Regions from separate parts of the Rhizobium anhuiense bv. trifolii genome, predicted to be linked through region 1. Evidence: predicted binding sites of a transcription regulator. Region 1 holds the regulator's gene; each other region holds the start of a gene.
The links. The regulator HrcA, encoded in region 1, represses chaperone genes, less so after heat shock. The targets are predictions, from matches to a motif close to GTTAGCACTCNCNNNNNGNGAGTGCTAAC.

Region 1 (4,212 bases):
AATGCGCTCCAGCGTCTTTTCCATGGCATCGAAGCCCAGAAGCAGCGGGCTGGCGAAAGGGGTAATGCGGCTCATCTCTTTTCAAGTCCTTGATGCAAGCGACCATCCCGGACCTTAAACGCAGCGTCCGGATGCCGCTAATATGGGGAGAGCAGTCCAGTGCTGCAAGGCACGGTGCGACGTGCCGGCGCCACCTCACAATTTTAAAGCGGTGCCGCCGGCTGCTTGCTTGACAAAGCGGCGGCTGCCTCGCATCAAAACATGCCCGCACGGACTGTGCTGATTTGTGACGGGAAATGAACAAATCGGTGCATGCCGAGGCAAAGCGCACCCGCGAGGATGGAACGATCGGAATGGCAAGCGCAAGAAAGATCATCATCGACACGGATCCCGGCCAGGACGATGCGGCCGCCATCATGCTGGCCTTCGGCAGTCCCGAGGAGCTGGAGGTGCTGGGGATCACGACGGTCGCCGGCAACGTGCCGCTTTCCTTCACCAGCCGCAATGCGCGCATCGTCTGCGAGCTCTGCGGCCGGCGGGAGACAAAGGTTTTCGCCGGCGCCGACGCGCCGATCGCCCGCAATCTGGTGACGGCCGAACATGTGCACGGCAAGACCGGCCTCGACGGGCCCGACCTCAGCGAGCCGACGATGGCGCTGCAGCCCGACCATTCGGTCGATTTCATCATCGAGACGCTGCGCCGCGAGCCGACAGGCACGGTGACGCTCTGCACGCTCGGGCCGCTCACCAATATCGGCCTGGCCTTCCAGAAGGCGCCCGACATCGTTCCCCGCATCCGCGAACTGGTGATGATGGGCGGCGGCTTCTTCGAGGGCGGCAACATCACGCCGGCCGCCGAATTCAACATCTATGTCGATCCCGAGGCCGCCGATATCGTCTTTCGCTCAGGCGTGCCGATCGTGATGATGCCGCTTGACGTCACTCACCAATTGCTGACCCGCAAGGACCGGGTGAAGCGCATGGCCGAAATCGGCACGGCGCCTGTTAAGGCCATGGTCGAGATGCTGGAATTCTTCGAGCGGTTCGATATCGAGAAATACGGCTCCGACGGCGGGCCGCTGCACGACCCGACCGTGATCGCCTATCTGCTGAAGCCGGAGCTCTTCAGGGGTCGGGACTGCAATGTCGAGATCGAGGTCCGGTCCGAACTCACCGTCGGCATGACCGTCGTCGACTGGTGGCATGTGACCGAGCGCAAGCGCAATGCCAAGGTCATGCGCCATGTCGATGCGGACGGCTTCTTCGATCTGCTGATCGAACGTTTCGCCCGCATCTGAAGCTTTGGTTTCCCTTCCTGAGCGGAAGGGAAACGTCCTTAAGCGTCCTTCTCGTCGAAGACGGAATTGGTTTCGGCTTCGGCCGGCTTGGGGCCGCCCTTGGCGACGCCGACCATGGCCGGGCGCAGCACGCGTTCGCCGATGGTGAAGCCTGCCTGCACGACCTGGACGACCGTATTGTTCGGCACGTCGGGGTTGGGCACCTCGAACATCGCCTGATGGAAATTCGGATCGAACTTCTGGCCGACCGGCTCCAGCTTGCGAACGCCGTGGCGCTCAAGAGCCGACAGCATGGCGCGCTCGGTCATCTCGACACCTTCGATCAGGGTGCTGAGGCCGGCATCGGCCGCGGCCTTGGTCTCCGGAGAGATGGCATCAAGCGCGCGGCGCAGATTGTCCGAGACGGCGAGCATGTCGCGCGCAAAACCCGCGACGGAATAGGACTTGGCGTCCTTCACTTCGCGCTCGGTGCGCCGGCGCAGATTGTCCATCTCGGCGGCAAGGCGCAGATAGCGGTCGCGCAGCTCACCGTTTTCGGCTTTCAGAAGCTCGAGCGGGTCCGGCTGGGCAGCCTCTTCCTGCGCAATATCGTTCTCGACGTAGGCGGCAGCGTCGGCTGCGGCATCGGCCGCAGTTGCGTCAGGTCCGTTTTTCGTCGTGTCATCGGTCATGACGGTCTCCGGTTGGTGTCTTCAGATGCGCCCGATATCGAGGTTTGACCGAAAAAAATCAAGTCTGCGTGACAAAGAAGCGAAAATTCCGCACGTTCGCCAGTTGCGGCGTCAAAGCTGATTGCGCGAAAGGCGGGAGACGAGCTGGGCGGTGTAATCCACCATCGGCACGATGCGGGAATAATTGAGCCGCGTCGGGCCGATGACGCCGACGGCACCGACGATGCGATCGTCATCGTCACGATAGGGCGCGACGATCAGCGACGAGCCGGACAGCGAGAAGAGCTTGTTTTCCGAACCGATGAAGATGCGCACGCCGGAACCGGTTTCGGCGAGATTGAGAATCTCGATCAGGCTGTCCTTCTTCTCGAGATCGTCGAACAGCAAGCGCAGCCGGTCGAGATCCTCGGCGCCGGCCAGCCCCTCGAGCAAGTTGGCGCGGCCGCGGATGATCAGTTGCGCGGGCTTGCCCTCGTCCGGGCTGCCGGCCCAGACAGCGATGCCGCGCTCGACGAGATCGCGCGACAGGGCATCGAGCTCGTGGCGGACGTCATCCTTCAGCCGGCTCAACTGCTTGCGGAGTTCCGGCAGCGTCTGGCCGGACATATGGGCATTGAGAAAATTCGCCGCCTCGGTCAGTTGCGAGGAGGTGACGCCCGCCGGCAGCTCGATGATGCGGTTTTCCACCTGATCGTGATCGCCGACGAGCACGGCCAGCGCCTTGGTCGGTTCGAGCCGGATGAACTCGACATGTTTCAGCACCGGATCGCTTTTCGAGGTGATGACGAGGCCGGCGCCGCGCGAAATGCCGGACAGCATGCGGCTTGCCTCGTTCATCATCGATTCCACCGGATTGCCGCCGCTTTCGGCCCGCACCTGCCGGTCGATGTTGGCGCGCTCCTCGGCAGAGAGGTCGCCGACCTGCATGAAGGCATCGACGAAGAAACGCAGGCCGATCTGGGTCGGCAGCCGTCCGGCGCTGACGTGCGGCGAATAGATCAGGCCGAGTTCTTCGAGATCGCTCATGACGTTGCGCACCGAGGCCGGCGACAGCGACATCGGCAGAAGACGGGACAGGTTGCGCGAACCGAGCGGCTCGCCACTTTCCAGATAGCCTTCGACGATGCGCCGAAAAATTTCCCTGGAGCGCTCGTCCAGTGCGGCAACAGCATCCGAAACCGACGTCGACCTGATGCCCATGAAGCTTAAGAACCCGCGCTGATGATACTTCCCGAAAAGTAAGTCAAACTCGCACCCGTGGCAAAAGGGAATTTGCAAATAGGCGCCGCCAATCGTAGAAGCGGTCAACAAACCCCAGGAGATAAGAATGCGGCCTTCAGGCAGAAAAATCGACCAGATGCGCAAGGTCTCGTTCGAGCGCAATTTTTCCAAGCATGCGGAAGGCTCCTGCCTGGTCAAGTTCGGCGATACGCATGTGCTCTGCACGGCCAGCCTTGAAGAAAAGACGCCGCCCTGGCTGCGCAATACCGGCAAGGGCTGGGTCACCGCCGAATACGGCATGCTGCCGCGGGCGACCGGCGAACGGATGAAGCGCGAGGCCGCCGCCGGCAAGCAGGGCGGCCGCACCCAGGAAATTCAGCGGCTGATCGGCCGGTCGTTGCGCGCCGTCGTCGACCTGCAGGCGCTCGGCGAACGGCAGATCACGCTCGACTGCGACGTCATCCAGGCCGATGGCGGCACGCGGACCGCCTCGATCACCGGCGGCTGGATTGCGCTTTACGATTGCCTGAAATGGATGGAAAGCCGCAACATGATCAAGGTTGACCGGGTCCTGAAGGATCATGTCGCCGCCATCTCCTGCGGTATCTTCGCCAGCCAGCCGGTGATCGATCTCGATTACCTCGAGGATTCCTCGGCCGAGACCGATGCGAACTTCGTCATGACCGGCACCGGCGGGATCGTCGAGATCCAGGGCACGGCCGAGGGCACGCCGTTCAGCGAGGGCGAATTCACCTCGCTGATGCAGCTTGCCAGAAACGGCATCGGCGAACTGGTGGCGCTGCAGAAGCAAGCCGTCGAAGGATGAAGCCCATGCTGGAAGGCATGTTGGAGACGGCGCTCTATGCGCGGGATCTCGATCAGGCCGAGGCGTTTTACGAAGACGTCCTCGGACTGGAGAAGATCGCCCGCGCCGCCAACCGGCATGTCTTCTTCCGCTGCGGGCCCGGCGTTCTGTTGATCTTCAACCCCGAGGAAACGGTGAAGCCGCCGGCGCCTGATGC
Region 2 (4,212 bases), on a different replicon from region 1:
CGGTCCTGGGCGCGGGATGCGCGCCGATCTTCATGGGAGTGGTCTATCAGTTCGGAAGTCTTGGCGACGGGGTGGCCGCGCGGAGAAAGATCACCGCCGTCAGCGCTGTTGGCACCATCGGCGCCCTTCTATCGGCGTCGCCTATGGTTTGGCTTTCTGAAGTCCTCGGGTGGCGCGGGGCGATGCTTGTTGCAGCGTCAGCGATGGCGCTTTGCGCGGTTGGCGTCGCCTTTCAAATGGCACCAACGCCACAAGAAGGACAATCGGAAGAGGCGACTGAGAGCAGGCCAGCGGGCTTAGTCTACCTCTTGCCAATATGCCTAACCCTGTCGCTCGGAGGGACTTTTCGCAATGCTTGGGCGACCCCTTACCTGTCCGGGGTGTTCTCCGCGGATCAGCGTGTCTCAGGTTTCGCGCTGACGATCGTGAGCGCCGTCGGCATAGGGACGTCCTTTGCTATTCCCGCGCTCGTATCCAAAGTGTCACCGCGAAGCATCGTGACGGCTGGGATGGTCGCGGGGACGATCGCCGCTTTCGCCATGGCCGTTTCACCCGGCTCCAGTATTGTCGCCGCCGTCGCTCTGATCTGCCTGCTTTATTCAATCGGCAACCTCCATCCCCTGGTTATGGCCGAAGCGCAGGAACTTGCACCTTCCAAGCACCGAGGCCTTTTGTTGGGCTTTCTCAACACCCTTGTGTTTTTCGGAGTTGCGATCTCTTCGGCTGTATTTGGATGGATCGCCCAAAGTGCCGGTGGACCCTCCGCCACGTTTGAGATCATCTTGTTCAGTACCGCAGGCTGTCTCGCCATCGGCCTGACAGCGTATTTGGCGAGGCCAGCCTGGCGGAGCATCGCAAACCAACGTTAACCGGTCGCCGAGCGAAAGGTGGATCTGTCGAGCGCCAATTTGCGGCCGATCCGAGCATAGCCAGCGTCAAAGGCAGGTCGTGCCCCTCTGTCGCGCGGAATTTATTTCAGTTCAAATTACTTAGTCACTGCTGGAACTTTTTCTGGAGCGTCGCGTTTTGAGCGCGGATGTGATTGCGATTTTTCGCTAACGTCCGCCTTTCCATGTCCGCTCACCATTGCGCCCCGCGTCTCCGCGGGGCGATTTTTGCGTATATTTGGTGGGGATCAGCTCCCAGTGTTAACCTGGTGCATGGCCACTTCTGATCTTGCCTTGTCGACCAGTCAAAATGCTCGTCAATCGTTGATCTTAGCTGTGTTCTCGGGCCGAATTGGCGGGCCCACCTTCCACTGAACGCTTGGGGTGCCGTTGATCGGCGTCTTCCCCGATCCTAATGCTTGCCGACACTATTCGTATTGTCGGTCAGCAGACGCAACATGCCCCACGCCGTGGCTCGTGACCGCTCTATCGCCGGGAAGCGAAAAGATCTGTCGCCATAGGCCAATCATGCCGATTCATCTCGGTTTCGCGACAGCCTGCAGGGTTCTGTAAATTTTGCGGTCATCACCGATTTTTGAATACCGGAGGCGTTGTTGTTGTGTTTTTCCAGTGTGTTAGCAGCCGGCGATGAAGAGTGCTAATTTTTTTGTTTTGACCTCTTGAAATCAAAAAACCGACAAACCAGATCATTTTGCGCAAAACGCTCGAGTGAGGTTTTGCACCCGCCCGGACTGGTCATCCGGTCCGGGCGGGGGAACAACGTCATCATTGTTTGTCCATCGGAGGGAAAACATGTCGTTCCGACCGCTTCATGATCGCATTCTTGTCCGCCGGGTTGAGTCTGAAGAGAAAACCAAAGGCGGAATCATCATTCCCGATACCGCCAAGGAAAAACCTCAGGAAGGCGAGGTCATCGCCGTCGGCCCCGGCGCGCGCAACGATGCCGGCCAGATCCAGGTGCTTGACGTCAAGGCTGGCGATCGCATCCTGTTCGGCAAATGGTCCGGCACAGAGATCAAGATCAACGGCGAGGACCTGTTGATCATGAAAGAAAGCGATGTCATGGGCGTCATCGAAGCCCCGGCAGAGCAGAAGCAGGCCGCCTGAGCCGTCCACCCCACCAATCTATCAGTCAAATAGCTGCCTATTAGAGGAGTTAGAGAAATGGCTGCAAAAGACGTTAAATTTAACACCGATGCTCGTGAACGCATGCTGCGTGGGGTCGATGTGCTTGCCAACGCAGTGAAGGTGACCCTCGGCCCGAAGGGCCGCAACGTTGTGATCGACAAGTCCTTCGGCGCACCGCGCATCACCAAGGACGGCGTTTCGGTCGCCAAGGAAGTCGAACTCGAAGACAAGTTCGAAAATATGGGCGCCCAGATGCTGCGCGAGGTGGCATCGAAGACCAACGATCTCGCCGGCGACGGCACCACGACCGCAACCGTGCTTGCTCAGGCAATCGTCAAGGAAGGCGCCAAGGCGGTGGCGTCGGGCATGAACCCGATGGACCTGAAGCGCGGCATCGACCTGGCCGTTGACGCCGTGGTCAAGGAACTGAAGACCAACGCGCGCAAGATCTCCAACAATTCGGAAATCGCCCAGGTCGGCACGATATCGGCCAATGGCGACGAAGAGATCGGTCGGTATCTTGCCGAGGCCATGGAAAAGGTTGGCAACGAGGGCGTCATCACCGTTGAAGAAGCCAAGACCGCCGAAACCGAACTCGAAGTCGTCGAAGGTATGCAGTTCGACCGCGGCTATTTGAGCCCTTATTTTGTGACCAACCAAGATAAGATGCGCGTCGAGCTCGAAGATCCCTATATTCTCATCCACGAGAAGAAGCTGTCGAACCTGCAGTCGATGCTGCCGGTTCTCGAAGCCGTCGTCCAGTCCGGCAAGCCGCTCCTCATCATCGCTGAAGACGTCGAAGGCGAAGCTCTTGCAACGCTCGTCGTCAACAAGCTGCGTGGCGGCCTGAAGATCGCTGCCGTCAAGGCGCCTGGCTTCGGCGACCGCCGCAAGGCCATGCTCGAAGACATCGCCATCCTGACCGGCGGCACCGTCATCTCCGAAGACCTCGGCATCAAGCTTGAAAACGTGACGCTGAACATGCTCGGCCGTGCCAAGAAGGTGTCGATCGAAAAGGAGAACACGACCATCATCGACGGCGTCGGCTCGAAAACGGAAATCGATGGCCGGGTCGCGCAAATCCGCGCCCAGATCGAAGAGACCACTTCGGACTACGACCGCGAGAAGCTCCAGGAACGCCTTGCCAAGCTCGCCGGTGGCGTTGCCGTCATCCGCGTCGGCGGCTCGACGGAGGTCGAAGTGAAGGAGAAGAAGGATCGGGTCGACGACGCCCTGCATGCGACCCGGGCAGCGGTCGAAGAGGGTATTCTGCCCGGCGGTGGCGTTGCCCTTCTGCGGTCGGTCAAGGCGCTCGACAATCTCACCACCGCGAACCAGGACCAGCGCGTCGGCATCGAAATCGTGCGACGTGCAATCGAAGCCCCGGTGCGTCAGATCGCCGAAAACGCCGGCGCGGAAGGCTCCGTGATCGTCGGCAAGCTGCGTGAGAAGACTGAGTTCGCCTACGGCTGGAACGCTCAGACTGGCGATTATGGCGATCTCTATGCGCAGGGCGTCATCGACCCGGCCAAGGTCGTTCGCACCGCGCTTCAGGATGCAGCCTCGGTTGCCGGCCTGCTGGTGACGACGGAGGCTATGATCGCTGAAAAGCCCAAGAAGGAAGCCGCTCCGGCGATCCCCGCCGGTGCCGGCATGGATTTCTAAGGCCGCCGGCCCGCCCTGCTCTTGAAGGGCGGGCCTCCAGCAATGGAGGAACAAATGGTTCAAACGATCATCAAGAAGTCGCAAGCGCCGCTTGATTCCCGTGACCTCGAAGTCTGCCGACACGTCTTCGATGACCTCAGAACTGTGGCGGACTTGCCTCGCAATTCTGAAGAAGCTGAACGCATCGCGGCAATCGTCGTGGAGCTTTATCGGCAGGGCGTTCGCAATCCCGAACACCTGAAGACCATGGTTCGGGCCGCGCGCGGACTGTTCGAAAAGCAACCCACCCAGGCCGCGTGACATGGGAGAGTCGACAACGTCCATTGGTCCTATATCCGTGGAGTCAGAACATGAGAAAGGAAACTGATAGCAATTCTGCAGCCAAGCATGCCGCAGCAACAATAAGCGCCGCGCATCTGTTGCACCCGGCCATGCATTTCGATCATCCCCGCCACGTGCTGTTGGCGGACAATATCAGCAAGGACGAGAAGCGGGCTATTCTGGCCTCTGG
Region 3 (4,212 bases), 950 kb from region 1:
CGGCTGCCGGGGCAGAGTCTCTTGCGGGAATGTCGGCGATCATCACCTCGGCGGTGATCAGAAGCGCCGCAATCGAGCCGGCGTCCTGCAGAGCGGTGCGTACGACCTTGGCCGGATCGACGATGCCGGCCTCGATCATATCGACATAGGTCTCCGTCTGTGCGTCGAAGCCCTGATTGTGATCATTGCTGCCGGCGAGTTTTCCGACGACGATGGAGCCTTCGAACCCGGCATTGTCGGCGATCTGCCGGATCGGGGCTTCAAGCGCCCTGAGCACGATCGAGATGCCGGCCGTCACGTCGGCGTTCTCGCCGGTCAAACCCGTCAGCGCCGACTTCGCGCGCAACAGTGCCACGCCGCCGCCCGGCACGATGCCCTCTTCGACCGCCGCACGGGTCGCGTTCAGCGCGTCGTCGATGCGGTCCTTCTTTTCCTTGACCTCCGTCTCGGTCGCACCGCCGACACGGATGACTGCGACGCCGCCGGCCAGTTTCGCCAGGCGTTCCTGCAGCTTTTCCTTGTCGTAGTCGGAGGTGGTCTCCTCGATCTGCGCCTTGATCTGCTGGATGCGCGCCTGGATGGCCGCTTTCTCGCCGGAACCGTCGATGATCGTGGTGCTCTCCTTCTCGATCAGCACGCGCTTGGCGCGGCCGAGCATATCGAGCGTGACGTTTTCGAGCTTGATGCCGAGATCCTCGGAAATCATCTGGCCTGATGTCAGCACGGCAATATCTTCCAGCATGGCCTTGCGGCGGTCGCCGAAGCCCGGCGCCTTGACGGCCGCGACCTTCAGGCCGCCGCGCAGCTTGTTGACGACCAGCGTCGCCAACGCCTCGCCTTCGACATCCTCGGAGATGAGCAGAAGCGGTTTGCCGGTCTGCACGACGGCTTCCAAAATTGGCAGCATCGCCTGAAGGCTGCCGAGTTTCTTCTCGTGAAGGAGGATATAGGGGTCCTCCAGTTCCACGCGCATCTTCTCGGCATTGGTAACGAAATAGGGTGAGAGGTAGCCACGGTCGAACTGCATGCCCTCGACGACGTCGAGTTCGGTCTCGGCGGTGCGCGCCTCCTCAACGGTGATGACGCCCTCATTGCCGACCTTGTCCATCGCCTTGGCGATCATCTCGCCGACGCTGACGTCGCCATTGGCGGCAATGGTGCCGACCTGGGCGATCTCGCCTGACGATTTGACTTTCCTCGCCCGCGCCTGGATCTCCTTGACCACCGCAACGACGCCGAGATCGATGCCGCGCCTGAGATCCATGGGATTCATGCCGGCAGCGACGAGCTTTGCGCCTTCACGAAAGATGGAGGCCGCGAGCACCGTCGCCGTCGTCGTGCCGTCGCCGGCAAGATCATTGGTCTTCGACGCCACCTCGCGCACCATTTGCGCGCCCATGTTCTCGAACTTGTCGGCTAGCTCGACTTCCTTGGCGACAGTGACGCCATCCTTGGTGATACGCGGTGCGCCATAGGCCTTGTCGATGACGACGTTGCGGCCCTTGGGGCCAAGCGTGACCTTGACGGCATTGTTGAGCAATTCGACGCCGCGCAGCAGGCGATCGCGTGCATCGGTGGAGAATCTGATTTCCTTGGCAGACATAATATTGGTCCAGTTCGGTCTTGAGATACGGATCGGAATGCGGTCGATCAGGCGGCCTTTTGAGAGGCCACTCCGATCTTTTCGACGATGCCCATGATGTCGGTCTCCTTCATGATCAGAAGGATCTCGCCCTCGATCGTGACCTCTGCCCCCGACCATTTTCCGAACAGAATGCGATCACCGACCTTAACGTCGAGCGGGATCAGATTACCGTTGTTGTCGCGCAGGCCCGGGCCGACTGCGACCACGTCGCCTTCCTGCGGCTTTTCCTTGGCGGCGTCTGGAATGATGATCCCGCCCTTGGATTTGACATCGCCTTCCGCACGTCGAATGACGACGCGGTCGTGAAGTGAACGGAATTTCATAGAGGTCTTTCTGCTGCCGGCGCATATGGCGGCTGCAACACATAAATAGCACCCGTGGCACTCGATTGATAGGAGTGCCAATAAATATTATTCACGCATGAAAAATCAGGAAATCATTTCGGCGGGATGGTTTGTAATAATTATGAATTGAATAGAATTTCTTGAGCCATTACGCTCCATTTTATTTGCGTGACCACGGAGTTAATTTGGCGTTTTTTATAGATAAATCCGAATTTATCTTGATTTAAACGTAATCCAGGCGTAACGATAAGCCTCGTCGATTTGGCCGACTTGGCTTCGCGGTGTCAGAGACCTACGACCCGCCATACACCACCGAATTCTCGATAGCGAATATATGACGTCGTTCCGGCGTGCATTTCGCGTATTCGATCCGGAATGAGCTTGGCGCTGACCGCGGATGTACCGGCAGCGTCGAGTTCGTCCGGTTCGGATCTCAACGATACAGGAAATGCATCGGTGTTTCCTGCGGAGGCTTCAGTCATGACAAGTCGCACCACACAAACCGTCGTCCACTTTTCATCTCCTTTCCGCCTGCCAGGTTTCGACAGAGCACAGCCAGCCGGGGAATATCGCGTCGACTATGACGAGGAATTGATCGATGGCGTTTCCAGGCTTGCCTGGCGACGGATCGGCGCCTTCATCCACCTGCCGGCGATCGCCGCACAGAGTTCGACACTGCAGATGATGCCTATCCATCCGTCAGATCTCGAAACCGCGCTCGAAAAGGACCACAAACCGTCATGACCGCTACGCGCACCCCGCAACGCAATGGACGTTCGGTCCGACGCGAGCCAGCAACACATATCTTCAAGGTTGGGCAGACCGTCCGGTTGAAGGACGGGTTCCTGATCGTGCCTTCCAAGCTCCCCGACACATACCGCATTACCGCCACGCTGCCTCCGAGAGGCAATCTGCTGCAATACCGCATTCGCAGCGACGACGAACGTCACGAGCGGGTCACGACGGAAGACAGCCTGGAGCCGGTAAACCTATCGCCCGGCAGCGGCGCAACACTGATCGAGACAACGTTTGGCCACGGCCCGAATGACGGAAGGTTGACATCGTGAACAGCCATGAAGACGAAGGAAGACCGAACGCCTTTGCTGTCGGCAACAACAAGGGCGGCGCGGCCGGCCACTACGCCATGGACATTGGACGCGACCGCCGGGTCGAACCCGCCCGTTCGTGGACCGTCTACCACGCGAGCGTTCCGACGCACGCGGACCATGCCGTGACCGGCGCGAGCCGTTCGCAGGCCGGGAGAGACATGTTGTCCTTCAATCTTCTCAACATCGGATACCGGAAGGAATGGCTCAGGCTATCCGACGCTGCGCAGATCGCTCGTGACACCCCGCCGGCTCATCCGTGGCGCTAGGATCCGGACCCTACTCCGCCCTCCCCTAAATCACGTGACAGCGTCGCAGGGCTTGCGCTGAACAGCGGTAATTCGGCGCGCCGATTTCTTTGCCAGGACGCTCGAGCGGATCGCCAGCCTTTTTGAACGACGCCCTTTCGTTGACTTCGGATCGCGGTTGAAAGATGTTGGCGTCGTGCCATCTTGAGGGATGAGCCGTCCTTCGGAGACCAAGGGAAGTCAGGGAGTTTGCGTCCATGTTCGATCATGTCTCCATCGGCGTAAAGGACATCGAAAGAGCCCGCCGTTTCTACGACGCGGCGCTGGCGCCGCTCGGATATGAGCGGCTGTCCAATTCCGACGCGATGATCGGCTACGGCCCGGAAAGGGTCGGCCTCTGGGTGATGCAGGTCGAACACCCCGTTGTTGCCGATCTGCGATCCGGGCTGCATTTCTGCTTCGTCGCCCCGAACGAGGCTGCGGTCGATGCCTTTCACGCGGCGGCCGTCGCCTCCGGCGGCACGGATAATGGCGAACCGGGGATCCGGCCGGATTACGGACAATTCTATTACGCCGCCTTCATCATCGACCCGGACGGCTACCGGCTCGAAGCCTATTTTCATAAAGGCGAGCTGTAACAGGCCGACTGACCGTCAGAAAACCGCGCACTTTCCCTTATAGGCTGATTTCAATAAGCCGATCCCGAGGGGTCGTTCAGATTATGGCGCTCGGATCCCTCGAGCGGCGGATTGAAGACGCTGACGAGGATCATATCCTGGTCACGGCCGCCGCGCAGCAGATGCTTGTCATGCTTGTCGAGCACATAGATATCGCCTTGACGGATCGGAAAGACGGTGCCGTCCATATCC
Region 4 (4,212 bases), on a different replicon from region 1:
TCATCTCGATGTCAGGGACGGGAACCGCCGCGGCCTGGACAGGCGTTCGTCGCCGATCGAAATCGCCGCTCTCGCCGGCACCTTGGAGCAGTGCTGCATCATCCCTGTCGTCTTCATCGAGCAGGTTCTGCAGTGTTTCATGCTCATCCTCGCCCGCAAGTTCATCACAGGCTTGCAGCCAGTGACGCTGGTCGGCGCCATCCGGGCGGCCTTCGGCCTCCCAGATTTCGTAGGCACGGTGACGTATCTGCTCGTGCTTGTCTATCGCCATGATCTCCTCCAAGCGCATTTAAATAAGCCGTCCGAAGAACAGGCCCAGCCACTTTCACGGCGTGTTGATGGTTGGAAGAAAATCCTCCACCCGTTTGTGCTCGTCCTTTGAAAGCGTCTCCACCCGTTCCTTCCAGAAGCGTTCGGCCTCCCGCGGATCTTCATCCCATTGACGAACGTCGGTGATATTGTCGTCGATCATCGACCGGCGGTGGCCGCCGAGGCTGAGATATTCTTTGGCAAGCTTGAGGCTTAGGGTTTCGGTGCCGCTGTGGCGATCCAATGTCGAACTGACGTTGCGCCGGGCAGTTTCCAATGCCCTTTTGCGATCGGCTTCGGTCCGTTCGGTGTCGGCGGAACGCGCGTCGTCGGTCCCGCTCTCGGGCGGCACGGTGGATTTGACGGTCATCATGGATCACCCTTCGATGTTGTGATCCAATAACCTTCGCAAGCAGTGAGAGTTCCGCGTGGGTGGCGATTGATTTGAGCGCGCGATCGAGCCGCACGCGCCGGCGGCAATCAATGAACGGCCATACTCACCATTCGATAGGGGTGCACGGCCTCGAACTGCGAAATCATCGCCGTCGCCTGCAGCAACACGAGCTCGGCATTGTCGGGATCGTCACGGGCCAGTTCGTCGGCGTTGACGCGGATCGCTTCAGCCATGTTGTTGGACAGTGCCGCAAACTGCATGTTGCCTTCGACAAGAGCCTCACGCGCCGTATCCTCCAGCGTGCGAGCGATATCGACGAAGATTTCCTCACGTTCCTCAATGCTGAGGTCTCTGATTATATTGGTCTTTTCTTCCATGTCACTCACTCCAAAAGACGTGGGACGGTGATCGAGCTCGTCAAGCCTCGATCATGAGACAGTTGGGAATGTCAAATTCCGGATTCAAGCCTCGATGCGGCTTGAACGCGCCTTCGACGCAGTGTCATCCACCTCGTAGTCCGAACGCGGGAGCCGATTTTCTGTTCCCTGCAATACGTTAGCACTCGTCGGTGGAGAGTGCTAATTTTTCTCTTATTCCCTCTTGAAATTGCAGTGCCGTCGAACCAGATCAGTCGCGCAAGGCGCGCTCGCGCGGAACCTTGCACCCGCCCCGGATTGGTCATCCGGTCCGGCCCGGGGGAGCAACATCATCACTGTTTGTCGATGGAGGAAGACATGTCGTTCCGACCGCTTCATGATCGCATTCTCGTCCGCCGGGTCACGTCAGAGGAAAAGACCAAGGGCGGCATCATCATTCCCGACACTGCCAAGGAAAAGCCGCAGGAAGGTGAGGTCATCGCCGTCGGCCCTGGTGCACGCAACGATGCCGGCCAGATCCAGGCGCTCGACGTCAAGCCCGGCGATCGCATCCTGTTCGGCAAATGGTCCGGCACCGAGATCAAGATCGATGGCGAAGACCTGCTGATCATGAAGGAAAGCGACGTGATGGGCGTCATCGAAACCCAGGACGAACAGCAGCAGGCCGCCTGAGGTCCCTGCGAACATTCGTCAACGCTGGAGCGCTTCAGCTTGTCGTAGAAAAGCAGAACAGCTCCAACATTTTATTTCTGACGCAATTCCGAACGGAAAACCGCTTCGCACCTTTCCCGGAATTGCTCTGGCTGCCTATGAAGGAGTGAGGACATGGCTGCTAAAGAAGTCAAATTCAGCACCGAAGCCCGGGAGAAGATGCTGCGCGGCGTCGACATCCTGGCCAACGCCGTGAAGGTGACGCTCGGCCCGAAAGGCCGCAACGTCGTGATCGACAAGTCCTTCGGCGCGCCGCGCATCACCAAGGACGGCGTCTCCGTCGCCAAGGAAGTCGAACTCGAAGACAAGTTCGAGAATATGGGCGCCCAGATGGTCCGTGAAGTCGCCTCGAAGACCAGCGACATCGCCGGCGACGGCACCACGACCGCAACGGTGCTTGCCCAGGCGATCGTCAAAGAGGGCGCCAAGGCCGTCACGTCAGGCATGAACCCGATGGACCTGAAACGCGGCATCGATCTCGCCGTCGGCGCCATCGTTGCGGAACTGAAGGCCAACGCCCGCAAGATCTCCAACAATGCCGAAATCGCCCAGGTCGGCACGATCTCCGCCAATGGCGATGCCGAAATCGGCCGTTTTTTGGCGGAAGCCATGGAAAAGGTCGGCAATGATGGCGTCATCACCGTCGAAGAAGCCAAGACCGCCGAAACCGAACTCGAAGTCGTCGAAGGCATGCAGTTCGACCGCGGCTACCTCAGCCCCTACTTCGTGACCAATGCCGACAAGATGCGGGCCGAGTTCGAAGACCCATATATCCTCATCCACGCGAAGAAGCTGTCGAACCTGCAGTCGATGCTGCCGGTTCTCGAAGCCGTCGTCCAGTCCGGCAAGCCGCTCCTCATCATCGCTGAAGACGTCGAAGGCGAAGCTCTTGCAACCCTCGTCGTCAACAAGCTGCGTGGCGGCCTGAAGATCGCTGCCGTCAAGGCGCCTGGCTTCGGCGACCGCCGCAAGGCCATGCTCGAAGACATCGCCATCCTCACCGCCGGCACCGTCATCTCCGAAGACCTCGGCATCAAGCTCGAATCCGTCACGCTCGACATGCTCGGCCGTGCCAAGAAGGTGTCGATCGAAAAGGAGAACACCACGATCGTCGACGGCGCGGGCGCCAAGTCCGACATCGAAGGCCGTGTTGCCCAGATCAAGGCCCAGATCGAAGAAACCACCTCCGATTACGACCGCGAGAAGCTGCAGGAGCGTCTTGCCAAGCTCGCCGGCGGCGTTGCCGTCATCCGCGTCGGCGGCTCGACGGAAGTCGAAGTGAAGGAAAAGAAGGACCGCGTCGACGACGCGCTTCATGCAACCCGGGCGGCGGTCGAGGAAGGCATTCTGCCGGGCGGCGGTGTGGCGCTGCTGCGCTCCGTCAAGGCGCTCGACAACCTCAAGACCGCCAATAGCGACCAGCGTGTCGGTGTCGACATCGTTCGCCGCGCGCTCGAGACGCCGGCGCGGCAGATCGCCGAAAATGCCGGAGCGGAAGGCTCGGTCATCGTCGGCAAGCTGCGCGAGAAAAGTGACTTCGCCTACGGCTGGAACGCTCAGACCGGCGAATATGGCGACCTTTATGCGCAGGGCGTCATCGATCCGGCAAAGGTTGTTCGCACCGCGCTGCAGGACGCGTCCTCCATCGCCGGCCTTCTCGTCACGACCGAAGCCATGATCGCCGAGAAACCCAAGAAGGACGCGCCGCCGCCATTGCCCGCCGGCCCCGGCATGGATTTCTAACACATCTGCCGGCCCGCCGGCCTCGCTGGCGGGCCTTTCGAAGGGAATAGAGATGGTTCAAACGATCAAAAACCGATCGCAGGTACCGCTGGACTCCCGCGATCTTGAAACCTGCCAGCACGTCTTCGACAAGCTCCGCGCCGATTACGCGATAGCAAGAGACAGCGATGAAGCAGAACGAATGGCGAGCATCATCATCGAGATCTACCGACAGGGCGTACGCGACCCCAATCAGCTGCAATCGATGGTCGAGGCGGCCCGCGGTCTCTTCGAAACAAGCGAGCGCCCGCCTACGGCTCGGGAAATTTGACCATGGTGCCGCCGCCGGTCGCCTGGTCCGTCGGGAAGACTTCGATCCGCGACACGTCGACGAAGACGGGAAGCTCGATGGCGTTCGAGATGATCGAGGCGATGTGTGAAGGCTGTATCGGACGGTAGCCGTCATAGAGCAGCGTCCGCGCCTGATTGCCCGCCATTGCGGTTCGATAAAGTTCCGTCTGGACGCGGCCCGGCACCACCTCGGTCACCCGAACGGAGGTCCCGAGCAGGTCGCAGCGCAAATTGTCGCAAAACAGGCTGAGCCCGGCCTTCGACGGGCCGTAGGCCGCCATATTCGGATACGGCGCCTGGCCGCCGCTCGAGCCGATATAGATCAGGTGGCCGCGCTTTCGCTCAACC

Region 2: groES (co-chaperone GroES) is a predicted target of HrcA. The motif match lies at 1,522-1,550, and genes of this name have one in related genera.
Region 3: NE851_RS16635 (co-chaperone GroES) is a predicted target of HrcA. The motif match lies at 2,022-2,050, and genes of this name have one in related genera.
Region 4: NE851_RS34475 (co-chaperone GroES) is a predicted target of HrcA. The motif match lies at 1,258-1,286, and genes of this name have one in related genera.

The regions. Positions count from the first base shown of each region.
Region 1 is NZ_CP098803.1:670,867-675,078, reverse strand. It holds gene NE851_RS11895 (Hsp20 family protein) at 1-75, opposite strand, end outside; gene NE851_RS11890 (nucleoside hydrolase) at 354-1,298, shown strand; gene grpE (nucleotide exchange factor GrpE) at 1,337-1,969, opposite strand; gene hrcA (heat-inducible transcriptional repressor HrcA) at 2,081-3,169, opposite strand; gene rph (ribonuclease PH) at 3,297-4,016, shown strand; gene NE851_RS11870 (VOC family protein) at 4,013-4,212, shown strand, end outside.
Region 2 is NZ_CP098801.1:479,641-483,852, reverse strand. It holds gene NE851_RS02385 (MFS transporter) at 1-869, shown strand, start outside; gene groES (co-chaperone GroES) at 1,701-2,015, shown strand; gene groL (chaperonin GroEL) at 2,073-3,701, shown strand; gene NE851_RS02370 (hypothetical protein) at 3,756-4,001, shown strand; gene NE851_RS35250 (hypothetical protein) at 4,052-4,212, shown strand, end outside.
Region 3 is NZ_CP098803.1:1,619,248-1,623,459, reverse strand. It holds gene groL (chaperonin GroEL) at 1-1,603, opposite strand, end outside; gene NE851_RS16635 (co-chaperone GroES) at 1,651-1,968, opposite strand; gene NE851_RS16630 (hypothetical protein) at 2,470-2,733, shown strand; gene NE851_RS16625 (hypothetical protein) at 2,730-3,056, shown strand; gene NE851_RS16620 (hypothetical protein) at 3,053-3,364, shown strand; gene NE851_RS16615 (VOC family protein) at 3,601-3,981, shown strand; gene NE851_RS16610 (ectoine synthase) at 4,032-4,212, opposite strand, start outside.
Region 4 is NZ_CP098804.1:594,175-598,386, reverse strand. It holds gene NE851_RS34490 (DUF2934 domain-containing protein) at 1-271, opposite strand, end outside; gene NE851_RS34485 (hypothetical protein) at 326-682, opposite strand; gene NE851_RS34480 (hypothetical protein) at 790-1,080, opposite strand; gene NE851_RS34475 (co-chaperone GroES) at 1,438-1,752, shown strand; gene groL (chaperonin GroEL) at 1,906-3,534, shown strand; gene NE851_RS34465 (hypothetical protein) at 3,587-3,844, shown strand; gene NE851_RS34460 (SDR family oxidoreductase) at 3,825-4,212, opposite strand, start outside.